DNA from 2 places in the Pseudomonas sp. MM211 genome. Region 1 is predicted to be linked to the other one. Evidence: predicted binding sites of a transcription regulator. Region 1 holds the regulator's gene; the other holds the start of a gene.
What was found. The regulator sigma-54, encoded in region 1, starts transcription at its own class of promoters, with help from an activator protein. The targets are predictions, from matches to a motif close to ANTGGCATNNANNTTGCTNT.

Region 1 (15,631 bases):
TGGCTACCGGTTTGTTCGGCAGCTTCCTCGGGGCGATCTCCGGTGGCGCCCTGTATCGCAAGTCATCGTTCCTCGAAGGATCCCTGGGCGAGCAACTGTTTCCTTCCTGGCTGAACCTCGACGAGCGTCCGCACATTCCCCGTGCCATGGGCAGTGCGGCGTTCGACGGCGATGGCCTGGCCACCTATGCGAAACCGTTCGTGGAGGGCGGCAGGCTGGTCTCCTACATCCTGGGCACCTACGCCGGGCGCAAACTGGGCATGCCCAGCACGGCCAATGCCGGCGGTGTGCACAACCTGTTCGTCAGCCATGGCGACGAAGATCAGCAGGCGCTGATCAAGCGCATGGGCCGTGGGCTGCTGGTCACCGAGTTGATGGGCCATGGTCTGAACATGGTCACCGGCGACTACTCCCGCGGCGCGGGCGGCTACTGGGTGGAGAATGGCGAGATTCAGTTCGCCGTGCAGGAGGTGACCATTGCCGGCAACCTGCGCGACATGCTCAAGCAGATCGTCGCAGTCGGCAGCGACCTGGAGCTGCGCAGCAATATCCGCACGGGCTCGGTGTTGATCGAGAAGATGACCGTCGCCGGCAGTTGACTCCACCGAGCGCTTTCCGCGCTCGGTTGTTGTGAGCCGTTGACGTTTCGGATCCCACTGCCGAAACGTCGACGGATTCTCGGCCTGCCACGCAATGTGGCGATGTTGCGCCTTTCTCCTCTCATTCATGGCTGCTGAAGGCAGATGGCTGCTTGTTACCTGCCGTTCGGCAACTTTCGCTTTCTGTATTTTTTGCCAATTGCCGCCGGTGCCAATCCTGCGCGGCGAGACCAATGGTGCTTCATACCAATTCGGTATTGATTATTCTTTCTAAATAGGAATTAATATTATTATCTTTTGAAAGGTGAGCCATGAGATTTCGCTCGAGCAATACGCCATGTTTGGATTGTTGGTACTGGCTGGGTTTCCGGATCCGTTGCGGGCTGCTTCCTGATGAACCAAGGCTGCTCGAGCTGCACTGGGCGCAGGGTCGCCAACTGGTCGAGCACGGTCGCTTGTGTCCCTGGCGGATGTCACTGACCACCCTGAATCTGCTCATGGATACCGCCTGCGATACGGCGCTGCCCTGGCACTGGCGCAGCGTCTGCCTGGATCACGCCTACCGCTCCCTTTACGCGCTGCAGCACCTGGCCACCGACCGCGATCAGCAGCACAGCCTGAATCGCGTTCGCAACCGCCTGGCCACCTTGCGCATGCAGCCCTCTCTTTCGATATCCGAATTGGCAGAAGGAAATCCCTATGAGTAACACCCGGATAGAACGCGACAGCATGGGCGAACTGGCCGTCCCCGCCGAGGCCCTCTACGGTGCCCAGACCCAGCGTGCGGTCAACAACTTCCCGGTATCGGGGCTGGCTATGCCCAGGGCGTTCATTCGTGCACTGGTACTGGCCAAGGCTGCCGCCGCCCGTGCCAACGTGGATCTGGAGCAGATCCTGCCTGCCCAGGGCGATGCCATCGTTGCGGCCTGCCAGCAACTGCTGGCCGAGGATTTCATGCAGCACTTCCCGGTGGATGTGTTCCAGACTGGCTCCGGCACCAGCTCCAATATGAATGCCAATGAAGTGATCGCCACCCTGGCCACCGGCATTCTCGGCGAGCCGGTGAACCCCAACGATCACGTCAACTGCGGTCAGAGCAGCAACGACATCATCCCCACCACCATCCATGTCAGTGCCGCCATCGAAGTCAGCGAGAATCTGCTGCCAGCGCTTGGTCACCTGCTCAAGGTGCTCTGCGAGAAGTCCCTCGAGGTGCAACCCTTCGTGAAGACTGGCCGCACGCACCTGATGGATGCCATGCCGGTGCGCATGAGCCAGGTACTCGATGGCTGGGCGCAGCAGATCCAGGGCAACATCCAGTTGCTCACCAGCCTGCTGCCGGCGCTCCAGGCACTGGCCCAAGGTGGTACTGCGGTCGGTACCGGCATCAACGCACATCCGCGATTTTCCGAACTATTCTGTCAGGAGCTCAATGCACTGACAGGGCGGCAATTCACCCCGGGCACCAACTTTTTCGCGCTGATCGGCTCTCAAGACACTGCGGTGGCGCTTTCCGGGCAACTGAAGACCACGGCAGTGTCGTTGATGAAGATCGCCAACGATCTGCGCTGGATGAACTCCGGCCCGCTGGCCGGCCTCAGTGAGATCGAACTCGAAGCGCTGCAACCTGGTTCCTCGATCATGCCGGGCAAGGTCAATCCGGTGATCCCGGAAGCCACTGCCATGGTCGCGGCTCAGGTCATCGGCAATGACACCAGCATTGCGGTGGCGGGGCAGTCCGGCAATTTTGAGCTGAACGTGATGCTGCCGGTGATCGCTCACAATCTGCTCGGCAGCATCGAGTTGCTGGCCAACGCCAGCCGTCTGCTGGCGGATCGTGCCATCGCCAGCTTCAAGGTCAACGAGCCGAAGCTCAAGGAAGCACTGGGCCGCAACCCGATTCTGGTGACGGCGCTGAACCCGCTGATTGGTTATCAGAAGGCTGCGGAAATCGCCAAGAAGGCGTATCGCGAAGGTCGGCCGATCATCGACGTGGCCGAGGAAATGACCGATCTGGGACGTGCCGAACTGGAGCAGTTGCTCAACCCGGAACGCCTTACCGAAGGTGGTCTGTAACCGTTGAAACCGCCGCGCAGGTCATGTGCCTGCGCATTTTCGCCTCAGGGCGAGGAGGCAATCCCATGGAGCAGTGGAAGCGACTCATCCAGGCCGGTAACCGCTACTTCGCCGAAGGTTCCTGGGTCGAGGCGCGGGAGCAGTATCTGCAGGCGCTGGCGCTTGCCCAGGTACTGTTCGAGCGCTGGCGGGATGCCGATGCTGCGGTGGCGGCTTTCGTCGTTTCTCAGCACAACCTGGCCGATCTGCAACTGATGATCGGTCATCCGGAAGAGTCCGCCGAGCACCTCTGTGCCTGCCATGAACACCTGCTGCGCTGCATGGGCAGTGAGCACCTGTCGCCGTCTTTGCGCCAGGCTGCGCTCAATCACAGCGGCCGAACCTACACCAGTCTGTTGAACTTTGTCGCCGAGCACGGGGCCTACCCCCGTACGGATCGATTGTTGGGCGCTCATGCGCCTGGCGATGCTTCACCGGCAGAACGCCCAGCGTCTGTCGTTCGTCAGTACCATTAGAAGGAGTGAAACCATGCCGTATAGCCTGCCTGCTCTGCCTTACGCCTACGATGCCCTGGAACCGCACATCGATGCGCAAACCATGGAAATCCATCACAGCAAGCACCACCAGACCTACGTCAACAACCTCAATGCCGCTCTGGAAGGCAACTCGCTTGGCGAGCTGCCGGTCGAAGAGCTGCTCACTCGCCTCAAGGAAGTGCCGGAAGACAAGCGCGGTGCGGTGATCAACAACGGTGGTGGGCATGCCAACCATTCGCTGTTCTGGACCGTGATGAGCACCAGTGGCGGTGGTGAGCCCCAAGGTGAGTTGAAAGCCGCCATCGACAGCCAGCTGGGTGGCCTGGAGGCTTTCAAGGAAGCCTTCACCAAAGCCGCACTTACCCGCTTCGGCAGCGGCTGGGCCTGGCTCAGCGTAACGCCACAGAAGAAGCTGGTGGTTGAAAGCACCGGCAACCAGGACAGCCCGTTGATGAACGGTAATACGCCGATTCTGGGTCTGGACGTGTGGGAGCATGCCTACTACCTGCGCTACCAGAACCGTCGCCCCGAATACATCGGTGCGTTTTACAACGTCGTCGATTGGGCCGAAGTAGCGCGTCGCTATCAGGCCGCTCTGGCTTGATTGCATGCCTATGAGCCGGCATCGAGTGTACGCATGAGCCCACTGCACGAGTTGATCGCGGTCAATGGCCGTTCCTTTCGCTATGCATTGGGACTGATGCTGCTCGTCGTCGGCGGCACCATCCTTGCCATCAAGGTCTGGAGTGGTTTGCAGAGCCGGCTTTCGCCGGCTCTGTGGTATGCCTGGCAAGGCGGCATGCTGTGTGCTCTTGGCACAGCCCTGGGCGCCTTGCCAGTTATTTTCATGCGCAGCATTTCGGCACGTTCTTACACGGCCATGCTGGGTTTCGGTGGGGGCATGATGCTCGCTGCCAGTCTTTTTTCACTACTCCCGCCAGCTTTTCAGCTGACTCACGAGCAGAGCCTGACCGCTAGTCAGGGCTCGCTGCTGGTCGCCGCGGGAGTGGTGCTCGGTGCTGGTGCCTTATGGGCGCTGGGCCACTGGTTGTCTCGTACATCGCGAGCGAGCCTGCGGGCAGATCAGGGCGTCGGCTTGAGCGTCTGGCTGTTCGTTATCGCCATCGTTCTGCACAACGTGCCGGAAGGAATGGCGGTCGGTGTGGCGGCCGCGGCCAATCTGTCGAATGCCGATGGATTGGCGCTGGGGATTGCGTTGCAGGACGTGCCCGAGGGGCTGATTATCGCCCTGGTGCTGGCGGGGGCGGGAATGTCGCGATGGAAGGCGGTTTTCTGCGGCGCCGCCTCCGGGTTGGTCGAGCCGATGTTCGCGCTGCTTTCGGCCTGGTTGGTCGGCGTGTCGTTGCAGTTGCTGCCCTGGGGGCTGGCGATCGCGGCGGGGGCAATGCTCTTGGTGGTGATACGCGAGATCATTCCCAAGCTGTATCGACGCAGTGACATGCCACCGGCCGTACTGGGTTTTGCGTCGGGGTTCGTGCTGATGTTGGCTGTGGGCAATGCCCTGAACGTCTGAGGGCGATCACTCGCCTTCGTCGAAGTAGTTATTGATCAGGTCAATCAGCGCCTGCAGTGCTTCCTCTTCCCGCTCGCCCTCGGTCGCCAGATGCACGATGGTGCCCTTGCCGGCGGCGAGCATCATCACCGCCATGATGCTCTTGCCATCTACCAGGCTCTCGACGCTGCGCCCGATTCTCACCTGGCAGGGAAAACGCCCTGCGACCCCGACGAACTTGGCGGCCGCACGCGCGTGCAGGCCGAGTTTGTTGATGATGGTGATTTCACAGGCGGGCATCGCGGCAATTCCTTAACTGAGGTCGCGGTGGCGGATCTGAACGTTCTTCAGCAGCGGTTTGAGGGCATGCCCCAGGCGGTTGGCTAGGTACACCGAACGATGATGGCCGCCGGTGCAGCCAATCGCAACGGTGACGTAGGAGCGGTTGCTGGCGGCGAAGCGCGGCAGCCATTTGTGCAGGTAGGTGAAGATGTCCTGGTACATGTCCTGGACGTCCTCTTGGGCGGCCAGGTATTCCTCTACGGGCTGTTCGAGGCCGGTGAAGTCACGCAGTTCAGGCTTCCAGTAGGGGTTGGGCAGGCAGCGTACGTCGAACACCAGGTCTGCATCCACCGGCATTCCCCGTTTAAAACCGAAGGATTCGATCAGATAGGCAGTGCCCGGCTCCGGCTGGTTGAGCAGGCGCAGCTTGAGGGTGTCGCGCAACTGATAAAGATTCAGGTGAGTGGTGTCGATCTTCAGGTCGGCACGGTCGATGATCGGGCTGAGCAGTTTGGTCTCGTCGACCATGGCTTCGGCCAGCGAGCGCTGGTCGTTGGTCAGCGGGTGACGTCTGCGCGTCTCCGAAAAGCGCTTGAGCAGGGTTTCTTCGCTGGCATCCAGATACAGGACATCGCAACGGATGTTGCGGCCGCGCACTTCATCAAGCAGTTCGGAAAAGCGCTTGAGCTGGCTAGGCAGGTTGCGTGCGTCTATCGACACCGCCACTTGCGGGTGCAATAGCTCGGTATGCAACAACGCCCGTTCGGCCAGCTCGGGAAGCAGGCCGGCAGGCAGGTTGTCGATGCAATAGAAACCGTTGTCCTCGAGCACGTCGAGAGCGGTGCTCTTGCCTGAGCCGGAACGGCCGCTGACGATAATCAGGCGCATGGGCTCATCCTGTGTAGGGCTATTGGCCGTTCTGCACGTTCACTACGGTCTGGTACAGCGACTCACTGTCTTGAGCCTGGCGCAGTCGCTCGCGAACGTCCTCGCGGTCGAACATGCTGGCGATCTGGCGCAGCAGTTCCAGGTGCTCATCGGTCGCCGCTTCGGGCACCAGCAGCACGAACAGCAGATCGACGGGCGCGCCGTCGATAGCGTCGAAGTCGACCGCAGCATCGAGTTTCAGCAGTGCACTGATCGGTGAGCTGCAGCCGGGCAGGCGGCAGTGAGGGATGGCGATGCCATTACCAAAACCGGTCGAGCCGAGCTTTTCACGGGCAATCAGGCTTGCATAGATGGTCTGGCCATCGAGATCGGGCAAGTCGCGCGCGATCACGGCAGCAATCTGTTCGAGTACACGCTTTTTACTGCCACCCGGCACGTTCACGAGGGAACGGCCGGGGGTCAGGATATTTTCAAGTCGGATCATAGGAGAAGGACGAGGTCAGCGGGCCATTGCGCCCTGCTGGCGGTCGAGCTGTTTTTCCTTGTGCTTGATGAGTTGGCGGTCGAGTTTGTCGGTCAGTAGATCGATTGCAGCGTACATGTCTTCATGCTCGGCATTGGCCACCACTTCGCCTCCGGCGATATGCAAGGTAGCTTCGACTTTCTGCTTGAGCTTCTCGACCTCCAGGATGACCTGCACGTTGGTGATCTTGTCGAAGTGCCGCTCGAGACGTCCGAGCTTTTCTTCGATGTAGCTGCGTAGTGCGTCTGTCACATCCAGCTGGTGTCCACTGATGTTGACTTGCATACCGCTTCTCCTTGTTGCCGTGTGTGAGTGGCAGGCGTTGGGCCTGCCGCAGGAACACTGGGGCATATTGCTACAAGGGCACCTTACATCAGCCGTTTGCGTTCGCTCGAAGGCGCTATACCGAGCGATTCACGGTACTTGGCGACTGTGCGGCGCGCCACTTGAATGCCCTGTGCTTCCAGTAAACCAGCGATCTTGCTATCGCTCAATGGCTTTTTCGCATTTTCCGCAGCGACCAGTTTTTTGATGATCGCGCGAATCGCGGTGGAGGAACATTCGCCGCCTTCGGAGGTGCTGACGTGGCTGGAGAAGAAGTATTTCAGCTCGTAAATGCCACGCGGTGTATGCATGTATTTCTGGGTGGTGACTCGTGAGATGGTCGACTCGTGCATGCCTACTGCTTCCGCGATGTCATGCAGCACCAGCGGCTTCATGGCTTCGTCGCCGTAGTCGAGGAAGCCGCGCTGGTGCTCGACGATCTGCGTCGCGACCTTCATCAGGGTCTCGTTGCGGCTCTGCAGGCTCTTGATGAACCAGCGCGCTTCCTGCAACTGATTGCGCATGAAGGTGTTGTCGGCGCTGGAGTCGGCACGTTTCACGAAGCCTGCGTACTGTGCGTTGACGCGCAGGCGCGGCATGGCTTCCTGGTTGAGCTCTACCAGCCAGCGATCGTTGTGCTTGCGCACGATCACGTCAGGCACCACGTACTCGGGCTCGCTTGATTCGATCTGCGAGCCAGGGCGCGGGTTGAGGCTTTGAATCAGCTCGATGACCGGGCGCAGCTCGTCTTCCTTGAGCTTCATGCGGCGCATCAACTGGCTGTAGTCGCGGCTGCCGAGCAGGTCGAGATAATCGCCAGTGAGGCGCAGGGCCTCGCTCAACCAGGGCGTGTTGGCCGGCAGCTGGCGCAGTTGCAGTAGCAGGCATTCACGCAGGTCACGGGCGGCGATGCCGGACGGTTCGAACTGCTGGATGCGGTGCAGCACGGCTTCGACTTCATCGAGCTCGACATCGAGTTCTGGGTCGAAGGCGTCGGTGATTTCTTCGAGGGTTTCTTCGAGGTAGCCCTGACCGTTGATGCAGTCGATCAGGGTGACGGCGATCAGGCGATCCTTGTCGGACATCGGTGCCAGATTGAGCTGCCAGAGCATGTGGCTCTGCAGGCTTTCGCCAGCGGAGGTGCGAGTGGTGAAGTCCCATTCGTCATCATCATTGCTCGGCAGGCTGCTGGCGCTGGTCTGGTAGACGTCTTCCCAAGCGGTGTCGACCGGCAGCTCGCTGGGGATACGCTCGCCCCAATCGCCTTCTTCAAGGTTATCGACGGTCTGGGTGTTTTCCTGGAAAGTCGGCTCCTGAAATTTCTCTTCCTGGGCGGCCGCGGTGGGTGCACTTTCCGCGCCGTCGGCCATGGGATCCGAATTGTCGAAGTCGTCGCCTTCTTCCTGACGCTCGAGCATCGGGTTTGACTCCAGTGCCTCCTGGATCTCCTGTTGCAGATCCAGAGTCGACAGTTGGAGCAGGCGAATGGCTTGTTGCAGCTGCGGTGTCATCGTCAGCTGCTGGCCCATTTTCAGGACTAGCGATGGTTTCATTGCAGACCTTATCTGGCGTCTGTGCGCGATCCACGACAGGGCGCCAAAGCGCCACTAGGAAGCAAATTATATGCCTGAACCCGAGTGTTTTGCCTAGAGCCCGTTACCATTTCATTACGACCATGTCGTGGGGTAACAGGCTCTCAGGGGTACTCATCGGCGGGAAATCCGTTACAGGCGGAATTCGTGGCCCAGGTAAACTTCCTTAACCACCTGGTTGGCCAGGATCGCAGCGGAGTCACCCTCGGCGATCAGTTGGCCGTCGCTGACGATATAGGCGGTTTCGCAGATATCCAGGGTTTCGCGCACGTTGTGGTCGGTGATCAGCACGCCAATGCCTTTGGCCTTGAGGTGGTGAATGATTTGCTTGATGTCACCGACCGAGATCGGGTCGACGCCGGCGAAGGGCTCATCGAGAAGGATGAATTTCGGCGAAGTGGCGAGGGCGCGGGCGATCTCCACGCGGCGACGCTCACCACCCGAGAGGCTCATGCCCAGGTTGTCGCGGATGTGCGTTATGTGGAATTCCTGCAACAGACCTTCCAGCTCCTGCAGACGCTGCGCGCGGTTGAGATCCTTGCGTGTTTCCAGGATCGCCATGATGTTGTCGGAGACACTCAGCTTGCGAAAGATCGAGGCTTCCTGAGGCAGGTAGCCGATCCCGGCGCGAGCACGGCCATGCATGGGCTGGTGGCTGACGTCGAGATCGTCGATCAGTACGCGACCCTGATCGGCCTGAACCAAGCCGACGATCATGTAGAAACAGGTGGTCTTGCCGGCGCCGTTGGGGCCGAGCAGGCCAACAATCTGGCCGCTTTCGATGCTCAGGCTGACGTCACGAACGACCTGGCGGCCTTTATAGCTTTTGGCCAAGTGCTGGGCTTTCAAAATCGCCATCGTTATTGGCCCTGCTCGGCGGCGGGTTTCTTCTGCGGCTGGATCACCATGTCGATACGCGGGCGCGGGGTCGACACGTTGCTGCCCGTGGCGCGGCCAGCATTGACGATCTGGCGCTGGGTGTCATAGACGATCTTCTCGCCTTCGAAGGTGTTGCCTTCCTGAACCACCTTGGCCTGGTCGATCAGTACGATGCGCTCATTGGCCGCGAAGTACTGGATGGTCAAGCCGTAAGCCTTGACGATTTGCTTGTCGATCGAGGGTTTCTGCTCGTAATAGGCTGGTTTGCCCACCGAGGTGAACACATCGACTTCACCCTGTGCATTCTGGGTGATGGTGACGGTGTCGCCAGTGATTTTTAGAGTGCCCTGAGTGATGACGACATCGCCGCGGTACACCGCCACGCCTTGCTTGTCGTCCAGCTCAGCACTGTCGGCCTGCACGCGGATCGGTTGATCGCGGTCGCTCGGCAGAGCCCAGGCGCTTGCGCTTCCGAGCGTGGCGCCGAGGCTGAGAAGTAGGGGGAGGGTTTTAACGAACCTCATGCTGGCCTCTTACGTTGGACTGCAGGAGCATCCTGCCGTCATTCAAGTACGCTTTCATTCCTTGTGCCGTGGTCACCCCGTTGGCCGCGTCGATTCTAACGGCTTGCTGGGTCTGCGCATATTCCTTCTGTGGGAATACGGTCAGGCGGCTGGTGGTAAGTATAGTGGCGCGGCCCTTTTCGTCTGTGCGTTCAACGCGAACCTGGTCGATCAACTCGACCTCTTCGCCATCGGGACCTACTTCACCGCGGGCGCTGCGTACCTTCCAGGGGAGTTCGGTGCCGCGGAACAGGTTCATGCGCGGTTCGGTGAGCAGGGTGATGTCGGTGCTTTGCACGTGCTCGAGGCGGTCGCTGGTCATGTCGCTCTGCACCTTGCCATCGGGCAGGTACTGCACGCTGCGAGCATTTACGGCGTAGAAGTCGATGGGATTTTCCGGGCCGCTCTGCTGTGGGGCGCTGGAGAAACTGTCCGGGTTGATGTTCCAGTACCCGGCTGCCACCAGCAGCAGGGCGCCGAAGGTCAGCAGGACGGGTGTGATGAATTTGCGCAACATCAGTAAACCCCTAAAGGTAGGCGGCTTGGGCGGCTTCGAGAGTGCCCTGGCCACGCATGATCAGTTCGCAGAATTCGCGTGCCGCACCTTCGCCGCCGCGCGCTTGTGTGACGCCGTGGGCATGCTCGCGCACAAATTCGTTGCCGCTGGCTACCGCCATACCCAGGCCGACACGGCGGATTACCGGCAGATCCGGCAAGTCGTCACCCAGGTAGGCCACCTGCTCGTAACTGAGGCCCAGCTCGGCGAGCAGTTCGTCGAGCACGTCGAGTTTGTCTTCACGGCCCTGGTACAAGTGCTGGATACCCAGGTTCTGTGCACGGCGCTCGACTACGGGAGTCTTGCGGCCGCTGATGATGGCCGTGCGTACGCCAGAGTTGATCAGCATCTTGATGCCCTGGCCATCCAGGGTATTGAAGGTCTTGAACTCGCTGCCATCAACGAGAAAGTACAGCTTGCCGTCGGTGAGTACGCCGTCGACATCGAAAATCGCCAGTTTGATGGCGTGAGTGCGCTGCAGCAGGTCGTTCATCACATCACTCCCGCGCGCAGCAGATCGCCAAGGTTGAAGGCGCCTACAGGACGACCACTGGTATCGATCACCACCAGCGCGCTGATCTTGTTGTCTTCCATTATTTTCAGGGCTTCGGCGGCAAGCATATCAGCACGAGCGGTTTTGCCGTTGGGCGTCATGACGTCGTCGATGCACGCATCACGCACATCAATACCTTTATCCAGGGCGCGGCGCAGGTCACCGTCGGTGAAGACCCCGGCCAGGCGGCCGTCGTCTTCCAGTACGGCGGTCATGCCCAGGCCTTTCTGGGTCATCTCAAGCAGGGCTTCGCGCAGGCTGGTGCCACGATTGACCTTGGGCAGGCTGTCGCCAGCGTGCATGACGTTCTCGACTTTGAGCAGCAGGCGACGACCCAGGGCGCCACCGGGATGGGAGAAGGCGAAGTCTTCGGCAGTGAAACCGCGGGCTTCCAGCAGCGCGATGGCCAAGGCGTCGCCCAGTACCAGGGAGGCGGTGGTGGAGGAGGTCGGCGCCAAGTTGAGTGGGCACGCTTCCTTGGCTACGCGGGTGTCGAGGTTGACTTCGGCAGCCTTCGAGAGCGGCGACTCGGGGTTGCCGGTCATGCTGATCAGGGTGATGCCGAGGCGCTTGATCAGCGGCAGCAAGGTCACGATTTCGGCCGTGGAGCCTGAGTTGGACAGGGCCAGGACGACGTCGTCACGGGTGATCATGCCCATGTCGCCATGGCTGGCTTCAGCAGGGTGCACGAAGAAAGCGGTAGTGCCGGTGCTGGCCAGGGTCGCGGCAATCTTGTTGCCGATATGCCCGGATTTTCCCATCCCGACCACCACCACACGGCCCTTGCTGGCGAGAATCAGCTCGCACGCCTTGACGAAGTCAGCGTCAATACGGGGCAGCAGCTCTTGTACCGCCTCGATCTCTAGACGGATGGTGCGCTGTGCGGAATCAATCAGGTCGCGGGTCTGGTTCATGCTCTGCTTGGGCTGCTGTACGAAAAAGACAGGGATTATAGCGGGAAAGACTCCGCGACTCATCATCCATGGCGTGGCTGCGAAATGGCAAAGCTGTCACAAGCCTGAACGTCGTGGGTTCTCAGCTTTGGTGGGCTATTGGGCAAATGCTATAGTCCGCAACCATTTTGGGGCCCGTGTGGCTGATCATCGTGTCCTTATTCCGATGCGGGGCGTCAGATTAGGAAGGCAGTACGTAATGGAGTTCCGATGAGCGCCGAAAATCAGTATGCGGTCGAGCTTAAAAACGTAAGTTTTCAGCGCGGCGAGCGTCACATCTTCAAGAACGTCGACATATGCATCCCGCGGGGCAAGGTTACTGGGATCATGGGGCCCTCTGGCTGCGGTAAAACCACGCTGTTACGGCTGATCGCGGCCGAGCTGCGGCCCAGTAGCGGCCAAATCCACGTCAATGGCCTGAATCTGCCTGATCTGTCGCGCAGTGAGCTGTTCGACATGCGCAAGCAAATGGGCGTGCTGTTCCAGAGTGGTGCGCTGTTTACCGATCTGGATGTGTTCGAGAATGTGGCATTTCCTCTGCGTGTACACACTCGACTGCCCGAAGAAATGATTCGTGACATTGTTCTGATGAAGCTGCAGGCGGTTGGCTTGCGTGGCGCCATCGAGTTGATGCCCGATGAGCTCTCCGGCGGTATGAAGCGGCGCGTTGCGTTAGCTCGGGCAATTGCTCTGGATCCACAGATACTGATGTATGACGAGCCGTTCGTGGGGCAGGATCCAATTGCCATGGGCGTGCTGGTGCGCCTGATCCGTTTGCTCAACGATGCGTTGGGCATCACCAGTATCGTGGTGTCCCACGATCTGGCGGAGACAGCGAGCATCGCCGATTACATTTATATAGTCGGCGACAGCCAAGTGCTGGGGCAGGGAACACCCGCCGAGCTGCGCGACTCTGAGAATCCGCGGGTACGGCAGTTCATGCAGGGAACGCCGGACGGGCCGGTTCCCTTCCATTTTCAAGCGCCGAGTTACCACGACGATCTACTGGGGAGGCGCTGATGCGCAGGACATCTTCACTCGAGCGCGTGCGCCTGTTCGGGCGTGCGGGCATCGACGTGGTTGCCACGCTGGGGCGTTCGACGATCTTTCTGCTACGCGCGCTGTTCGGGCGGGGTACGTCAGGTAATTCGCTGCAGTTGTTGATCAAGCAGCTGTATTCGGTGGGCGTGCTTTCGCTGGCGATTATTGTGGTTTCCGGCTTGTTTATCGGCATGGTGCTGTCGCTGCAGGGGTTCAGCATTCTCGCCAAATACGGTTCCGAGCAGGCGGTCGGGCAGATGGTCGCCCTGACGCTGCTACGTGAACTGGGGCCAGTGGTCACTGCGCTGCTGTTCGCCGGCCGCGCGGGTTCCGCGCTGACGGCTGAGATCGGCAATATGAAGTCCACCGAGCAGCTGTCGAGCCTGGCAATGATCGGTGTCGATCCGCTCAAGCACATCGTCGCACCGCGGCTGTGGGCCGGCTTCATCTCCATGCCGCTGCTGACGATGATTTTCAGCGTGGTTGGTATCTGGGGTGGCGCGATGGTCGCCGTCGACTGGCTGGGCGTTTACGAGGGCTCATTCTGGGCCAATATGCAAAACAGTGTTTCGTTCCGCGAAGACGTGCTCAACGGGATAATCAAAAGCCTGGTGTTCGCCTTCGTCGTCACCTGGATCGCGGTGTTCCAGGGTTACGACTGCGAACCGACCTCGGAAGGTATCAGCCGCGCGACCACCCGAACGGTGGTGTACGCCTCGCTGGCCGTATTGGGGCTGGACTTCATTCTGACCGCTTTGATGTTTGGAGATTTCTGATGCAAAACCGCTCGATGGAAATCGGTGTCGGCCTGTTCCTTCTGGCTGGCTTGCTGGCCTTGTTGTTGCTGGCTCTGCGTGTCAGTGGCCTGGCGCCAGGCAATGCCGTTGACACTTACAAGGTCTACGCACACTTCGAAAATATCGCCGGCCTTACCATGCGCGCCAAGGTGACCATGGCAGGTGTGAGCATCGGCCGTGTCACTGCGATCGATCTGGATCGTGACAGCTACACCGGGCGCGTAACGATGGAACTCGACGGCAGTGTCGACAATCTTCCGTTGGACTCTACCGCGTCGATTCTCACTGCAGGCTTGCTCGGTGAAAAGTACGTGGGGATCAGTGTCGGTGGCGACGAGGAGTTGCTGGCCGATGGCGGAACCATTCATGACACCCAGTCTTCTCTGGTGCTTGAGGATCTGATTGGCAAATTTCTGCTCAATTCGGTCAACAGAGATCAGGACAGCCAATGAGGTACCCGATGATGATCAAGACCATGCGTAACAGCGTTGTCGCTTTGCTGGCCGCGCTACCCTTGCTGGCAGTGGCTGCGCCTGCTGCCCATGAAGTGGTGCAGGAAACCACGCAGACCCTCTTGGCCGACCTCAAGGCCAACAAGGAGCAGTACCGCAGCAATCCTGATGCCTTCTACAACTCGCTCAACGAGATTCTCGGCCCGGTCGTGGATGTCGATGGCGTTGCCCGCAGTGTCATGACGGTGCGCTATTCGCGTGAAGCCACGCCCGAGCAGATGACCCGCTTCCAGGAGAACTTCAAGCGCAGCCTGATGCAGTTCTATGGCAACGCGTTGCTCGAGTACAACAATCAGGACATCCGTGTGCTGCCGGCCACTGGCAAGCAGGATCCACAGCGTACCTCGGTCAACATGGAAATCCGCGATGGTAAGGGCACGGTCTATCCGCTGTCGTACACCATGGTTGCCATGGACGGAACCTGGAAGCTGCGTAACGTGGTGATCAACGGCATCAACGTTGGCAAGCTGTTCCGCGATCAGTTCGCGCAGTCCATGCAGAACAACCGCAACGATCTCGACAAGGTCATCGACAGCTGGGCAGACACCGTTGCCCGCGCCCGTCAGGCCCGGGGGGCGTCGTGAGTTCAGCGGCCATCGTCGAACAGGCGCCGGGCGTTCTCGCGCTCTCCGGCGTCCTCGATTATCAGAGTGGTCCGGCCCTGCGTGAGCAGGGCGGTCGGCTGATCCAGGCCACCCAGGCAAGTGCCTGCGTGATCGATTGTTCGGCGGTGGAGAAGTCCAGCAGTGTCGGTTTGTCTCTGCTGCTTGCCTATACCCGCGATGCTCAAGCTGCTGACAAAGTGTTGAGCATTCGCGGCCTGCCCCAAGACATGAATGGGATCGCCAAGGTGTGCGAGCTGCACCACGTGCTTCCCCTGGAAGCCTAAGGCATTCAATACGCCGCGGTGATTACCTTCTGGCGCCGCAGCTCGATACCGAGAATTGCTTCTGGCAATTTTTTGTTATGATGCCGGCCCCATGTCTACAGGCCCGTGCCGAGTGCCGCTGGCGGATCGTGCAGCCAGCAGCGTTGCTGCCTGACCATCCCCGCAGTTGCTGGCCCGGACGCTGTAAACAGATGTCGCCATGCGACGTTCACGCTTATTGAATACGTTGATCGAGGTTGAGCATGCAGGCCCTTGAGGTAAAAAGTTTCTTGGAGACCAAACTGCCGGAGGTTCAGGTAGAGGTCGACGGCGAAGGCTGCAACTTCCAGCTCAATCTGATCAGCGACGAGCTGGCCAGCCTTAGCCCGGTCAAGCGCCAGCAGCAAATTTACGCTCACCTCAATCCCTGGATCGCCGATGGCAGCATCCACGCCGTGAGCATGAAATTCTTCAGCCGTGCCGATTGGGCCGCGCGCTCCTGAGACGACGAGTTAGCTATGGATAAATTAAGCATTACTGGCGGCGTGCGTCTCGACGGCGAGATCCGCATTTCCG
Region 2 (15,631 bases), 400 kb from region 1:
GATCTGCGCGTTGTGCCCGAGGTACAACTCATCGATGCGCAACTCACTCACGCCGACCGGAATCAGCAAGGTACCGTTATCGGCGACTACCAGGCGTTTCAACTGCAGCACACTGCCCTGAGCGGGCAAACGCATAAAGTGATGGGAGTCGACCTCGATGACCGCTTCAGCCACCGCCAGCAAGGGGCAGCACAGCGCTGCCAACAGCATCAGCTTACGCATGGACAGCCTCCTCGCTGCTCACATGTTGGGTCGCCACGATGACGTGGGGCAATGTCCAGATATGGAAGATGCCAAAAGCCAGAACCTGAATACGTGCGACAGCGGCGCGAGGTTGCGCGCGAAGCACGCCATTGAACAACGCCAGCTCAAGCAGATGCAGCACCAGCACAGAAACACCGGCAAGTGCCAGCAACTGTGCGAAAGGTTGAGCGTAAGGATTGATCAGATTGACCAAGATGACGCACCAGAACAGTGTCGCCAATAGTTTGCCCAGCCCCGCGATAGTCTTCATGCCCGCCCCGACCGCTTATGATTGTGCGGCACATTACTGTGTTTGCGGGTAAGGAGACTAGGGGTTCTAACGAAAACGATGCCCATTGCGTGGCGTCGTGCTCCTGACCGGCATAAAGCCGGTCAGGACTCTCACGAATGTCGAGGCTGGCTTATGGCCGTGCTTCGACTTCCGCTTCCACGCGACGGTTGATCGCACGGCCTTCTTCGGTGGCGTTGTCTGCAACCGGACGGCTTTCACCATAGCCGACTGCGTTCACGCGGGTACCACCAACACCGTACTGATTGACCAGCACTTCACGCACGGCATTCGCACGGCGCTCGGACAGGGCTTGGTTGTAGGCGTCAGTACCAACGGAGTCGGTATGACCTTCAACCACAGTAGTGGTTTGTGGGTATTGCTTGAGGAAGTCAGCCAGGCTCTGGATATCGCCGAGGCTTTCTTGCTTGACTTGCGACTTGTCGAAATCGAACTTAACGTCCAGTTCGACACGTACCGCTTCAGCGACCGGCTCAGCAACCACCGGCTCTTCGACGATGGTTTCTTCGACCATCACCAGCTCTTCCTGGCCATCAGCGCCATGTACCCAGCAATAGGCGGCAGCGAAGCCAGCACCGATTACCGCACCACCACCAGCCCATGCCGAGCTTTCGATGGCACCCAACGCAGCACCACTGACGCCACCTACCGCAGCACAAGTCGGCCAGTCGGATTTCTGAACGCCAGCGCAACCCGTCAGAAAGGTGGTAGCAATGATCAGGGGTACCGCTTTCCTTGTAATACTCATATGCAAGTCTCCTAATGGGAATCGGTGCAAAAACCGACACTCTGGATTAAAGACGCCCGTTTTAAAATCTGCCAGACAGCGTTACGACAGCCAAGCAGAACGAACAGTTCTAGTTGATTGCATCCGCGCGGGGTAGTCTTTTGTGATTCCTTCGAGGTTTTCGATGAGCCACATCACTTCTACCCGTACGCCACAACAATCGTTGGCAGCTCTACTGCAGCGTTATGAGCCCAAACGCCTGCTGCTGATCGGCGCCAGCGAACAACCTGCCGTCAATGCCTTCAGGCAAGCGCACCCACAGAGCTTGATCGCCCATGCCGCCACCGGCAACCTGCCCGCAGAACTCGCCGGGCAGCGTTTCGATCTCGCCATCGTGGTCGACTGCCTGGAGCACATGCCTAAACGCGATGGCCTGCAACTGCTCGGTGGTATACGCAATTTGAATGCCAGCCGCATGGCCGTCCTGGTCGACCTGCAGGCCAGTGGCTGGAAAGACACCGATTTCTTCGGCCTCGCCCTGCATGTCAGCGAGCGCTTCGCACGGGATGAGCAGGTACTCAGCCTATTCACCTATGACCTGCTGGATTACAAACAGGCCCCCGACTGGCTGAACGCCAAGTTCTGGGCCAACCCGGAAAATTTCGGCAAGTACTGGTGGTAAGGATGGAAACCAGAACCTCGCAAACCAGCTGCCCCTGCGGCAGCGGCGATTCCCTACCGGACTGCTGCGGCCGTTATCACAGTGGCTTGCCTGCCCCTTGTGCGCAGAGTTTGATGCGCTCGCGCTATAGCGCTTACGTGCTTGGCAACATCGACTATCTGGTGGCGACCTCGCTGCCGGCACAGCAGGCAAAACTGGATGTAGAAGGTATCCGCACCTGGAGCCTGCAGAGCACCTGGCTGGGCCTTGAGGTCGAACGCTCGGAATTGCTAGGCGGTCAGCCTGAACATGCGCGGGTTACCTTCGTTGCCCGCTGGCATGACGAGGCCGGCGAGCATAGCCATCGTGAATGCTCCGCTTTTGTGCAGAATCAGGGCCGCTGGTATTTCCTCGACCCGACCGTAGGGCTGCAGGCCGGACGCAACGATCCCTGTCCTTGCGCGAGTGGCCAGAAGTTCAAGAAGTGCTGCGCGGGCTACTTATAGCAGCAGCCTCACACCAGTTTCAGGTGCGAGGTGTCCGGAGCCGGTGCAGCGGGCTGGGCCTTTATCTGGCCCATATCACTGCCCGCCGGGGCAAGGCTGAACTGCGATAGATCCAATGCTGGCTCAGCCACTTGCGGCGCTGCATCCTGCAGATCGTCGCCCAGCGCCGCCACACCGAAATCCGGCGCATCGACATCGGCGAAGGCTGCCATGTACTCGTCACGCGGCGCCACCTGCAGGCGCCCTTGAGGCTGACTGGCGACCTGAGCAACAGGGTTGGCCGGTGGTGGCGGCGCCAGTTCGATCTCTTCGACCTCCATATCCGTATCGACCACCTCGACACGTGCCCCGGCGCGCTCCAGGGTGCTGCGGTACTTCTCGGCAGCAGCTTCGTCCAGGTTGTTCTTGATCACCACCCGCCGTCCGGAAAACAGCTGAGCGATACGCTGGGCATCGGCCTGGAACAGCCTGGCCAGGTTGGCCTGCACGGTTTCCAGCTGGGCACCAGGCACCAGCTCACCGGAAAATGCGATTTCATATCGCGCCATCACCACGCTCCTTTCTGTCATTTCGTGTGCCGCTTTGGCCACAGCAATAAAACCTAAATGCACGCAGGCCAGTATGACGCAGCTTTTTGCGAGCACACGAGAGTCTGTCGGCATTTCCTCGTAGTAAAGCGCTCGCAATGAAATGACGACAGCCCCTAGGGCAGCAAAGCCGTCTCTTGTTACACTGAGGCCTCGAACGGAGTATGAAATGTTTTCTCAGGCGCAAATGATAAGAATTCTTAGCCTAATGGTGTTTCTTGGTCTGTGCTCGGCATTGAGCGGTTGCTCGACCTGGCTTTCGGACGATTTCGAAGATCCCGATGTTCGTCTCGTGAATGTCGACGTAGTAAGAGCCAAGCTGCTTGAGCAGCGCTTCGTTCTGCGTTTCCGGATCGACAACCCCAACGACGTCAGCCTGCCCGTGCGTGGTCTCAACTACGTGGTGCACCTCAACGACGTGAAGCTCGCCGAGGGTGAGTCGGAAGTCTGGTTCACCGTGCCTGCCAATGGTCATATCGAGTTCGACGTTCCCGTGCGTACCAACCTGTGGCGTCACGTTCGTCAGGTGGTCAAGTTGCTGGAACAGCCGGATGAACCCATCAGCTACCGCCTGCAGGGCGAAGTGAAAACCGGACTATTCTTCGGCCGACGCGTGCACATGAAGCGCAATGGCGAGATAATTCCCGGCGAATATCTTCCGGAGTAACCTCGCATGACCCAGCAACCTCATGTTCACGGCCCTGACTGCAACCACGATCACGACCATGATCATGGCCATGACGATCACGGCCATGTGCACGGCCCGCATTGCAACCACGCGCCTCAGGAGCCGGTACGCAACGCCCTGAAGGATGTTGGCCGCAATGATCCTTGCCCATGCGGCAGCGAGAAGAAATTCAAGAAGTGCCATGGGGCCTGATCACCTGCTGATCCTGCTCGCGGTACTGATTGTCGTAGCACTGACCCTGTACGCCGCTTATCTGTGGCGCCAGGTCTGGGCCAGGCAGCGCCAGCAGAGCGATGCTCGCCACGCCCAGCGCCAGCGTCTTCACGATGATTTACGGGTACTGGCCAGTTGCCTGCTCGACGGCCAGGTACCCCTGATCGAAGGCGCGATCCGCATCAAGGTACTGCTCGATAATTACGACAGCACGCTTAGCCTGACACCCCAGGTTCAGGTCTTTCAGCACCTGTACGAAGCGACCGAACACGTGCCTACCCACGCTGACTGGAAAGCCCTGAGCAGGGCCGAGCGCCGCCAACACGATAGTCGATTTGCCGAATTGACCCTGGCGCACGACCAGCAAGCCCGGGAGGCTGCACGCTGGCTGCTCGACGAGGGACTGAACACCCGCCCATAGTCCCTGGAGCGACGACCGTCGCTCCAATCACCGCGCCACTTGCCAGGCGCCATGCCGCTCTCTACCTTTAGCGCCATTCCGGCCCGCCCACCGCCGCCCTTTTCCTCTAGGAGTCCGCCGCATGCTGCCGCGCGCTTTCCGTCCTTTTGCCACTTTGAGCCTCGCTGGCATCGTCACCGGTATGGTTGCGCTGAGCGGTTGCCAATCCCTGCTCGACAGCCGCTACCGCAATAGCGTGCACCCGGATCAAGGTTCCTTCCGCGTGCAGGGGCTGGCGCAGACCGCTTCGGTACGCCGCAACCCGCTGGGCATGCCGCTGATCGAAACCCATACCTTTCACGACGCCCTGTTCACCCTGGGCTACGTGCACGCTAGCGACCGCCTCAGCCAGATGGTCAGCCTGCGCCTGATGGCCGAAGGTCGCCTGGCGGAAATGGCCGGCCCTGGCGTGCTGGAAATGGACCGGTTCATGCGCGCGGTGAACCTCAAGAAAAGCGCCGAGGTGCTCTACAAGAATGCCTCGCCACGGATGAAGGCGTTCTTCGAAGTCTATGCCCGGGGCGTCAACGCCTACCTGTTCCGCTACCGCGACAAGCTGCCGATGGATCTGGCCGAGGCCGGCTATCGTCCACCCTACTGGAAACCCGAAGACTCAGTGATGATCTTCTGCCTGCTCAATTTCGGTCTGTCGGTGAACCTGCAGGAAGAGATCGCGGCACTGACCCTCACCCAGAAAGTCGGCGCCGACAAACTGGCCTGGCTGCTGCCCACCTATCCGGACGAGCCGTTGCCGTTCGAGGAAGCCGAGAAGCTCAAGGGCCTGGCGCTTGGCGGCAACATTCCTGGCCTGCAGGCGGTGAAGACAGCCGCCGCCCAGGTGTCCGAGCGGCACATGCTCGGCGTCGCTGCCTCGAACAATTGGGCCATCGCCCCCTCGCGCAGCCGTAGCGGCAAGAGCCTGTTGGCCAACGACACCCATCTGCCGATCGAACTGCCTTCGGTATGGAGCTTCGTGCAGATTCGCGCGCCGAAATTTCAGGCCTCCGGGGTAACGGTCGCCGGTATGCCGGCGGTGGTTGCCGGCTTCAACGGTAAGCTGGCCTGGGGCATGACCATGGTCATGGGCGACAACCAGGATCTGTTCCTCGAGAAGGTCAAACGCGAAGGCAATCGCCTGCTATATCTCGCCGACGGTAAATGGCTACACGCTCAGGAGCGCCAGGAAACCTTCTTCATAAAGGGTCAGAAGTCGATCCGCGAAACCGTTTATGAAACCCGCCACGGCCCGCTGCTCAACAGTGTGCTGGGCGAACGCAAACATCCGCTGCAGCCCCTGCAGTTGCAAAGCGGCTACGGCCTGGCGCTGCAAACCACCCAGTTCGAGGAGGACGCCAGCCTCGACGCCTTCTTCAATCTGTCTCGCGCGCAATCCGTGGAGCAGGCCTTCGAGGCAACCCGGGAAATCCGCGCCATGCCGCTGAACCTGGTGTTCGCGGACGCCAGCAACATCGGTTGGCAGGTTACCGGGCGTTTCCCGAATCGCCGTGAAGGCCAGGGTCTGGTGCCATCACCGGGCTGGGACAGCCGCTACGAGTGGGATGGTTTCGCCGACCCGATGCTCCATCCTTACGATCAGGACCCGCAGCAGGGCTGGCTGGGTAGCGCCAACCAGCGCAGCGTGCCGCGCGGTTACGGCATGCAGCTGTCCAACTCCTGGTACGCCCCGGAGCGCTACGAGCGCATCGCGCAGTTGGCCGGCAGTGGCCGTCATGACACGCAAAGCATGATTGCCATGCAGTACGACCAGACCACGCCGTTCGCCGCCAAGCTGCAGAACATGTTCGAGGCGCAGAACATGGCCGAACCACTGCGTAAGGCTATCGACCGCCTGCCCGATGCCCAGCGTGGCAAGGCCCATGAAGCACTGAGCCGATTGATGGCCTTCGACGGCAAACTCTCCGCGACCTCCGCGGACGCAGCCGTGTACAGCGCCTTCCTGCACGAAAGTGCCCGACAGATCTTCCTCGACGAGCTCGGCCCGGAAACCTCATCAGCCTGGAAAGCCCTGGTGAATAACGCCAACCTGTCCTATTCGGCCCAGGCCGATCACCTCCTTGGCCGCGACGACAGCCCGTTCTGGGACGACGTGCGCACACCGCAAAAAGAAGACAAGCCGGCGATTCTCGCCCGCAGCCTGGCGGCCAGCATCGAGTTGCTCGAGCAGCGCCTGGGCACTGAACGCACCGCCTGGCAGTGGGGCAAGCTGCACACTTACGAGTGGCTGAGCGGCAGCACGCAGATGGCGCCCTACCTGAGCGCCGGCCAGCGCACCAGCATCGGCTCGCTGAAGGGCTATCTTGACCGCGGCCCGTACCCGGCCGGCGGAGACCACAGCACGTTGAACGTGTCGGCCTACAACTGGGGCCAGGACTTCGATACCTGGCTGATCCCCAGCATGCGGATGATCGTCGACTTCGGCCGCGAGGAACCCATGATCGGCCTCAACAGCTCCGGGCAATCCGGCAACCCGGCCAGCCCGCACTACGCCGACGGCATCGACGCCTGGCGCCGGGCCAAGTACCTGAGTTTCCCCGTGCAACAGCAGAACCTGGAAAAGACCTACGGCAGCAAACGCCTGCTGTTGACGCCCTGACGCACAACCCAGGTGCGCAACGCACCAACAACGCGCAGGAACGGGAATGAATCAGGCGCAGCCGGTATCGACTGATACGACGCCGGCTACGTCACAACCCACCCCTTCGGTGGACAGGAACTAGGCCACACTGGGTTACGGCAACGCTTCCCCTTATTCCAAGGCCATTTCCTCACCCTGCCCGGCCGTTCTCGAGCAATTGGCACACTCCCTGCTCATGTTCTTGCAGACATAGAGCACGCCGGTAGATGGCAGGGCTCCCCGAAACGAATCGGGACTGGACAAAGGCGTCCTTGCACTCAGCGTGCAGGACGCCTTTTTTGTGCCCCGCCATCCCTGGCGGACACCCTACGGGCCGTCGGCGGAGCCGACGTCACAAATGGCTCCCGGCCATTTTGTTGTTTGCCGCGATTCACTCAGGGCCACGGAGGTAGCGGATGAAACGATTGAAACTGGTGATGATCGGCAACGGCATGGCCGGCGTACGCACGCTGGAAGAGCTGCTCAAGATCGCCCCCGACCTCTACGACATCACCGTGTTCGGCGCCGAGCCACATCCCAACTACAACCGCATCCTGCTGTCGCCGGTGCTGGCGGGCGAACAGACCTTCGATGACATCGTGCTCAACGAACTGAGCTGGTACACCGAGCACGGCATCCAACTGCTGCTGGGTCGCAAGGTGGTGGAGATCGACCGCGTGCACCGTCGGGTGATCGCCGATGATGGCAGCAGTGCCGACTATGACCGCCTGCTGATCGCCACCGGCTCCCGGCCATTCATCCTGCCAATACCGGGCAACGAGCTGGACGGCGTGATCGGCTACCGCGACATCGCCGACACCCGCTGCATGCTCGACAGCGCCAACCTGCACCGCCGCGCAGTGGTCATCGGCGGCGGCCTGCTTGGCCTGGAAGCAGCCCACGGCCTCAAGCTACGTGGCATGGACGTGAGCGTGGTGCACAACGGCGCCACCCTGCTGGAACGCCAGCTCGACGAGCGTGCCGGCAGATTGCTGCAGAACGCTCTGGAACGACGAGGCCTGCACTTCGCGCTGGGCAAACAGACCGCCGAGCTGATCGGCACCGACAGCGGCCGGGTCAGCGCCGTGCGTTTCAGCGATGGCGAGCAACTACCCGCCGATCTGGTAGTGATGGCCGCCGGCATTCGCCCCAACATCGAACTGGCCCAGCGCGCCGGCCTTCCCTGCGCCCGCGGCATCCTGGTCAACGACACACTGCAGAGCTTCGACCCCCGGGTCTACGCGGTTGGCGAATGCGTCAGCCACCGTGGCGTCGCCTACGGCCTGGTGGCCCCCCTGTTCGAACAGGCGCGGGTATGTGCCAGCCACCTGGCCATGCAGGGCTTTCGCCGCTATCTCGGTTCGCTGACCGCCACCAAGCTAAAGGTCACCGGTATCGACCTGTTCTCCGCCGGGGACTTCGCTGGCGGCCCGGGCACGCAGAGCATCATTCTCGACGACCCGGTCACCGGCAGTTACCGCAAGCTGGTGCTGAAGAACGACGTGCTGGTCGGCGCCTGCCTGTATGGCGATACCGCCGATGGCGCCTGGTACCTGCAACTGATCCGCGAAGGCCGCAAGGTGGCGGATGTCCGCGACATGCTGATGTTTGGCGAGGACGCGGTGAACAGCCTGTCACCCGCCTGCAACGCCGAGCCGATTCTCCTGCTGGGAGCGGCCTGATGGGCGCTCAGGAACTCGGCGCCGCGACGCGCACCACCGCATCGACCTGCTGTTATTGCGGCGTCGGCTGCGGCGTGCTGATCGAGCACGACGGTGAGCGCATTCTCGGCGTCAGTGGCGATCCTGCACACCCGGCGAACTTCGGCAAACTGTGCAGCAAGGGCGCCTCGCTGCACCTGACCGGAGACATCGCAGCCCGCGCCCTGTACCCCGAACTGCGCCTCGGCAAAGGATTGGGTCGTGTTCGTACCGACTGGGACAGCGCCCTGGATCACGCTGCCGATGTGTTCGCCGAAACGATTCGCCAGCACGGCCCGGACAGCGTCGCCTTCTATATCTCCGGGCAACTGCTGACCGAGGATTACTACGCCTTCAACAAGCTGGCCCGCGCCCTGGTCGGCACCAACAATATCGACAGCAACTCGCGCTTGTGCATGTCCTCGGCCGTGGTCGGCTACAAGCGCAGCCTGGGCGCCGATGCGCCGCCCTGCTCATACGAAGACATCGAGCAGGCCGACACGTTGCTGATCATCGGCAGCAACATGGCCTATGCCCACCCGATCCTGTTTCGCCGCCTGGAAGCGGCCAAGGCAGGCAACCCGCAGATGAAGGTCATCGTCGTCGACCCACGGCGCACCGACACCTGCGACCTCGCCGACCTGCACCTGGCCATCGCGCCCGGCAGCGATGTGGCACTTCTGCACGGCGTGCTGCACCTGCTGCTGGAACAGGGGCGTATCGACCACGCCTTCATCGAGGCGCACACCGAAGGCTTCGAGGCGCTACAAGAATTGGTCGCCGACTACGAGCCCGCGCGCGTCGCCCAGCTCTGCGCAATCAGCGAAGCGGATTTGCGCCGCTGTGCGGACTGGATCGGCAGCTCGCCGCGTTTTCTGTCGCTGTGGTGCATGGGCGTCAATCAGTCCACCGCCGGCACCGCAAAGAACGCCGCGATCATCAACCTGCACCTGGCCACCGGGCAGATCGGCAAGGTCGGCAGCGGGCCGTTTTCCCTCACCGGCCAGCCGAATGCCATGGGCGGTCGGGAAACCGGCAGCCTGTCCAATTTGCTGCCCGGTCACCGTGAGGTCGCCAACCCGCAGCACCGTGCCGAAGTGGCCGCTTACTGGGGCGTCGACACACTGCCGCAAAACCCGGGGCTCAGCGCCATCGAACTGTTCGAGGCGGTGGGCAGTGGCAAGATCAAGGCGCTGTGGATCGCCTGCACCAACCCGGCCCAGTCCATGCCGGATCAACACAGCATCCACAAAGCCTTGAGCGACTGTCCATTCGTGGTGGTGCAGGAGGCCTTCTTCACCACCGAAACCTGCCGCTACGCCGACCTGCTGTTGCCCGCTGCCAGTTGGGGCGAGAAGGAAGGCACGGTGACCAACTCCGAGCGCCGCGTGAGCCGCGTGCGCCGTGCCGTGCCTGCCCCTGGTGAGGCACGAGCCGACTGGTCGATCACCTGCAATTTCGCCAGGCGCCTGGAAGCTCGCCTGCCGGGCGTGCCTTCCGGGCATTTCGCCTTCGACAATAGCGAGCAGCTGTTCGAGGAATACAAGGTGCTGACCCGAGGCCGGGATCTGGATCTTTGTGGCCTCGGCTACGCGCTACTGGAAACACGCGGCCCGCAGCAATGGCCCTTTCCCGAAGGTGCGCAAAACGGCACGCCGCGCCTCTATGGCGACGGCCGCTTTCCAAGCGTCAACGACCGCGCGCGCTTTATCGCCGAGACCTATCAAGCGGCTAAAGAGCAACGCGACAGCCAGTATCCATTGACGCTCAATACCGGTCGCCTGCGCGATCAGTGGCACGGCATGAGCCGCACAGGCACCGCGGCACGGCTGTTCGCCCATGTCGAAGAGCCGCTGCTCGACCTGCACCCGCAAGACATGGCGCAGCGGCACCTGCAGAGCGGCCAACTGGTCGAGGTGCGCAGCCGCCGCGGCGCGCTGGTGGTGCGCGTCCAGGCCGACGCCAGCCTGCAGCAAGGCCAGGCTTTTCTGCCCATGCACTGGGGCGATCGCTTTCTCAAAGGCCTCGGCATCAACGCCCTGACCTTGCCAGCGTTCGATCCGCTGTCGAAGCAGCCGGAGCTGAAACACGCCGGTATCGACGTGCAGCCCATCGACCTGCCCTGGACATTCCACGCGCTGGTCGAAGGTGACGTTCAGCAACGCCTGGAAGCCTTGCGCCCGCTGTGCGAAACCTTCGCCTACGCGAGCTTCGGCCTGGCCGGTCGCGAGACCTCGGCGCTGGTGATGCGCGTCGCACACCATCACGCGCCGGATGCTGAATTACTCGAACAGCTTCAGGAACAACTGGGCCTGGCCGAAGGATCGGTGATCCGTTACGACGACCCAGGCGCCCTGTCCATTCACAAGCGCGTGCGTATCGACGGCGGTCGCCTGACGGGCTTCGCCCTGAGCGGCGAGACGCGCGCGCGCGGCTGGCTGCGTGACCTCTGGCAAAACCAGACCTCACTCGATGACGACAACGGCCGCGGCCTGCGCCGCTGGCTGCTGGCGCCGGTGGAAAGCCCGCCCGGCCAGAGCCGCCGGCAGACCGGCAAGACCCTGTGCACCTGCATGAACGTCAGCGAGACGGCAGTACGCGAGGGTATCGAGCGCGGCTGCGACCTCATCGCGCTCAAACAGAATCTCGGCTGCGGCACCCAGTGCGGCTCCTGCGTACCTGAAATCAAGCGCCTGCTGGCGCTACAGACCATCGAAGCCTAGCGAAAACTGGGCTGAGCCTAGACAAAAGGAATACCGTGATGAACCCAAGCGTATGGCTAATCGGCGCCGGCCCAGGCGACCCGGAACTGCTCACTCTCAAGGCGGTGCGTGCCCTCGGCCTGGCCGACGTGGTGCTGATCGATGACCTGGTCAACCCGCAGGTGTTGCAGCACTGCCCCGACGCCCGGGTGATCCGCGTGGGCAAGCGCGGCGGCTGCCGCTCGACGCCCCAGGCCTTCATCCATCGCCTGATGCTGCGCTATGCCCGCCAGGGCAAGGTGGTCGCGCGCCTCAAGGGCGGCGACCCGTGCATCTTCGGCCGTGGTGGCGAAGAAGCCGACTGGCTGGCCGCCCGCGGCGTGCATTGCGAGATCGTCAACGGCATCACCGCCGGCCTGGCTGCGGCGACCCGCTGCGGCATCTCCCTGACCCTGCGCGGCATCGCACGCGGCGTCACTCTGGTTACCGCCCACACCCAGGATGGCAGCTCGCCCAACTGGCAGGCGCTGGCCGACAGCGGCACGACGCTGGTGGTGTACATGGGCATCGCTACTCTGGCCGATACCCGCCAGCATCTGCTCGATGCCGGTATGGCGGCGCACACCGCCGTGGCGATGATCGAGAACGCCTCGCTACCGGATCAACGCGAGTGCCGTAGCACGCTGCTGGACATGGCCGACGCTGCACTGGCATTCAAGCTGAAAAGCCCGGCCATTCTGGTCATCGGCGATGTGGTTGGCGCTGCTATGGATGCTGCGCGAGAACTTGAGGTACGCAGCGCCTGACCCCTTACGACAGTCCGGTCTATGCAACTGGACTGCTATTTGCACTGTTTTAGTTCAACCGTACTGCCTGAAAGACTGCCCTCATGCCTGACACCACCATGCCTGCCGCCCTGCGATTCATGCTCGCCGCCCGCCGCTGCGAGCTGCAGGGCCTGGAAAGCCTGTCCTTCACCTGCCAACTGGTGACCAATGTCAGTCAGTTGGTGCACCAGCTGCAGAAGGAACGGGGCTACTCCAACATCTATCTGGGCAACCAGTCGAGCCATTATCTGCACCAACTTGATGCACACAGTGCCGAGTCAGCCGCCGTAGAGCGTCAGGTACACGAATGCTTCATGGCCATGGATACCGCCCAGGCCAATGCCGCGGATCGTGCCCGCCTGTTCAACCGCATCGCCTATGTACTGCATGGTCTGGACGAACTGCCCGGCCTGCGCAGCCGCATCCGCGAGCTGGAGCCGACGCCACGGCTGGCCACCCAGGCCTTCACGCGACTGATCGGCGGGTTGATGGCCGTGGTCTTCGAAGCCGCCGATACCGCAGTCGACCCAGGCATCACCCGGCTGCTGGTGGCCATGTTCAACTTCATGCAGGGCAAGGAGCTGGCCGGTCAGGAGCGCGCTGCGGGTGTCGAGGGCTTCTCGCGCGGGCATTTCGATGCCGAGTTGCAGGAGCGCCTGCAGCATCTCGAAGACGGCCAGGAGCGTTGCTTCGATGTGTTCAGCGAGTTCGCCGATGCCGAGGCGGTGGCCCTGTGGCAGCAGATTCACAGCGGCGACACCGTCGCCCAGGTAATCAGTCTGCGCGGCATCGCCAAGCGCACGTCTGCCAATGCCACGGTCGATCCGAGCCTGTGTGAACTGTGGTTCGAACTCAATACCCGACGCATCGACGCCATGAAGGAAGTGGAAAACCACCTCGCCAATCGCCTGCTGGAACACTGCCGCCGCAGCATCGCCGAGGCCCATGCAGACCTGGACAACCATCGCACGCTGCTCAAGCGTCTGGGGCAGATGGATGTCGGTAGCGATCAGGCGCTGCTGTTCAGCGTGCACAGCAGCACCCTGGACAGTGCACCTCAGGATTCGGTGGGCAACCACCTGGCGCGTTCGGTGCTCGACCTTCTCCACGAGCAGAATCAGCGCCTGCAGCGGGTCAGTGACGAGCTCAAGGAAACCCGCGAGACCCTCAACGAACGCAAAGTGATCGAGCGGGCCAAGAAGCTGCTGATGAACGATTACCGGCTCAGTGAAGAAGATGCCTACGCACGCCTGCGCCAATCCGCCATGGAGCGCAGCATGCGCCTGGTCGACGTCGCCCAGAGCCTGCTCGCCTTCGCCGCCCGCAAGGCCCAGGAAAATCCGCGCAGCGACAAGCACAAGCGCGCTTGATCTGTACCTTTGCTTAGCTGCGCTCAATCGTGGCAATGACCAACGCGCCGTGATCTGGTGGCCCAGCGCTGAGCGCAGCGATGCCGAAAAGGGATAGTCAGTGCAAAACTGGCGCACGCCCGAAATCCGCCCTGGGTATCGCTTCGCTCAACCACAGGCTACGTCCAAGTTACTGCGCCCTTATAGCAAAGCGACTCCGCGAAGGTGCCTGTGGCAATCGCCCAGATAACCATGCACCTGAGCCGCGCACGCTTGGCGGTCGACGCCCCGCCACTGTGCGGCACCGACCTTTGCCGTTAGCCATCACCGCCTCGATGAAATACCCCTGCACAGCCAGAAACGTTTTCCCATTCAGATAGTTAACTCAGCATACCGCGCGGTTCAGGGTCGCCTGACTTGAGACTCTGCCCGGTGCGCTCACTACTGGCACGCAACCTGCTAAGTCCCTGACAGGGAGGCAGGCTCTGCCCCTCCACAATCCGAATCCTGGACAACGGCGTCCACCCTTGTTGCAGCCCAAGCGCTGCCATGAGAGTGACGCCGTTTTTTTATGCGTGCCTTTTGGGGAAAACGATATGGACGACAAGCCACGTACATTGCCGAGCATCGACGACAGCGCCAGCCAGCCACGCCGCACCTTTCTCAAGCAGTCCATGGGCCTGCTTGGTGGCGGTGCGCTGATGAGCCTGCTGCCGGCGGGGCTGAGCAGCGCGGTGTGGGCTGCTGGCACCGATGGTCTGGAGACCACCAAGGCCAAGCTCGGCTTTATCGCCCTGACCGACGCCGCACCGCTGTTCGTGGCGGATGAACTGGGCCTGTTCGCCAAGCACGGCATGACCGGCGTGGAAGTGCTCAAGCAGTCGTCGTGGGGCACTACCCGCGACAACCTGGTGCTCGGCTCCGGCAGTGGCGGCATCGACGGCGCCCATATCCTCACGCCAATGCCCTACCTGATGGCCGCCGGCAAGGTCACCACCAACAATACTCCGCTGCCGATGTACCTGCTGGCGCGCCTGAACCTCAACGGTCAGGGCATCTCCATCAGCAAGGAATACCAGGATCTCAAACTCGGCACCGACGCCAGCGCCTTCAAGCAGGCCGTTGCCGCCAAGCTGGCCAAGGGTCAAAAGATCGCCGCGGCGATGACCTTCCCGGGCGGCACCCACGACCTGTGGCTGCGCTACTGGATGGCAGCTGGCGGCATCGAACCCAACAAGGATCTGCCGACGGTGGTGATCCCACCGCCGCAGATGGTCGCCAACATGAAGGTCGGCAGCATGGACGCATTCTGCGTCGGTGAGCCATGGAACGCTCAGTTGATCAACCAGGGCATTGGCTACAGCGCGGTAACCACCGGCGAGCTGTGGGCCAACCACCCGGAGAAAGCCCTGTCGCTGCGCGCCGATTATGTCGATGCCAACCCCAACGCCACCCGTGCCCTGCTCAAGGCGGTGATGGAAGCGCAGATGTTCTGCGAAGCGGCGGAGAACAAAGAGCAGGTCGCGGAAATCTGCGCCAAGCGCCGCTGGATCGGCGCTCCCGCCAGGACCTGCTGGCTCGCCTGCAGGGCAACATCGATTACGGCAACGGCCGCGTGGTGGAAAACAGCCCGCACCTGATGCGCTTCTGGAGCGAGTTCGCCTCCTACCCCTTCCAGAGCCACGACCTGTGGTTCTTGACCGAAAACAAACGCTGGGGCTACCTGCCGAAGGACTTCGACAGCCAGGCACTGATCGACACCGTCAACCGCGAGGACATCTGGCGCCAGGCCGCCGCCGAGCTCGCGGTACCTGCCGAGCAGATTCCGCAATCCAAATCGCGAGGCGTCGAGACCTTCTTCGACGGCAAGACCTTCGACCCGCAGAACCCGCAAGCCTATCTCGACAGCCTGTCCCTGAAGGCCTAACCGGAGGAACGCTCCATGAATGCGCCCGTAAAATCGCTGGCCCTGCCGGCCGGTGTCATCGCTCCAAGCTGGCTGAAGCGGCTGTCGACCACGCTC

Region 2: K5Q02_RS22685 (CmpA/NrtA family ABC transporter substrate-binding protein) is a predicted target of sigma-54. The motif match lies at 14,052-14,071, and genes of this name have one in related genera.

The regions. Positions count from the first base shown of each region.
Region 1 covers NZ_CP081942.1:41,161-56,791, reverse strand. Annotated here, with positions in the region: gene pmbA (metalloprotease PmbA) at 1-599, shown strand, start outside; gene K5Q02_RS00285 (hypothetical protein) at 1,070-1,306, shown strand; gene K5Q02_RS00280 (class II fumarate hydratase) at 1,299-2,675, shown strand; gene K5Q02_RS00275 (hypothetical protein) at 2,741-3,190, shown strand; gene K5Q02_RS00270 (superoxide dismutase) at 3,204-3,815, shown strand; gene K5Q02_RS00265 (ZIP family metal transporter) at 3,849-4,745, shown strand; gene K5Q02_RS00260 (HPr family phosphocarrier protein) at 4,752-5,024, opposite strand; gene rapZ (RNase adapter RapZ) at 5,037-5,894, opposite strand; gene ptsN (PTS IIA-like nitrogen regulatory protein PtsN) at 5,914-6,378, opposite strand; gene hpf (ribosome hibernation-promoting factor, HPF/YfiA family) at 6,394-6,702, opposite strand; gene K5Q02_RS00240 (RNA polymerase factor sigma-54) at 6,786-8,294, opposite strand; gene lptB (LPS export ABC transporter ATP-binding protein) at 8,466-9,191, opposite strand; gene lptA (lipopolysaccharide transport periplasmic protein LptA) at 9,194-9,736, opposite strand; gene lptC (LPS export ABC transporter periplasmic protein LptC) at 9,723-10,292, opposite strand; gene K5Q02_RS00220 (KdsC family phosphatase) at 10,303-10,824, opposite strand; gene K5Q02_RS00215 (KpsF/GutQ family sugar-phosphate isomerase) at 10,824-11,798, opposite strand; gene K5Q02_RS00210 (ATP-binding cassette domain-containing protein) at 12,048-12,857, shown strand; gene mlaE (lipid asymmetry maintenance ABC transporter permease subunit MlaE) at 12,857-13,654, shown strand; gene mlaD (outer membrane lipid asymmetry maintenance protein MlaD) at 13,654-14,127, shown strand; gene K5Q02_RS00195 (MlaC/ttg2D family ABC transporter substrate-binding protein) at 14,139-14,771, shown strand; gene K5Q02_RS00190 (STAS domain-containing protein) at 14,768-15,076, shown strand; gene K5Q02_RS00185 (BolA family protein) at 15,319-15,558, shown strand; partial or broken gene murA (UDP-N-acetylglucosamine 1-carboxyvinyltransferase) at 15,574-15,631, shown strand, end outside.
Region 2 covers NZ_CP081942.1:4,925,652-4,941,282, forward strand. Annotated here, with positions in the region: gene K5Q02_RS22615 (collagen-like protein) at 1-222, opposite strand, end outside; gene K5Q02_RS22620 (DUF1145 domain-containing protein) at 215-514, opposite strand; partial or broken gene K5Q02_RS22625 (OmpA family protein) at 666-1,022, opposite strand; gene K5Q02_RS22630 (DUF6231 family protein) at 1,465-1,962, shown strand; gene K5Q02_RS22635 (YchJ family protein) at 1,965-2,447, shown strand; gene K5Q02_RS22640 (hypothetical protein) at 2,456-2,995, opposite strand; gene K5Q02_RS22645 (LEA type 2 family protein) at 3,204-3,701, shown strand; gene K5Q02_RS22650 (SEC-C metal-binding domain-containing protein) at 3,708-3,914, shown strand; gene K5Q02_RS22655 (DUF2489 domain-containing protein) at 3,904-4,356, shown strand; gene K5Q02_RS22660 (penicillin acylase family protein) at 4,478-7,009, shown strand; gene K5Q02_RS22665 (NAD(P)/FAD-dependent oxidoreductase) at 7,447-8,712, shown strand; gene K5Q02_RS22670 (nitrate reductase) at 8,712-11,453, shown strand; gene cobA (uroporphyrinogen-III C-methyltransferase) at 11,492-12,238, shown strand; gene K5Q02_RS22680 (nitrate regulatory protein) at 12,322-13,629, shown strand; gene K5Q02_RS22685 (CmpA/NrtA family ABC transporter substrate-binding protein) at 14,205-15,248, shown strand; gene K5Q02_RS22690 (hypothetical protein) at 15,224-15,535, shown strand; gene ntrB (nitrate ABC transporter permease) at 15,551-15,631, shown strand, end outside.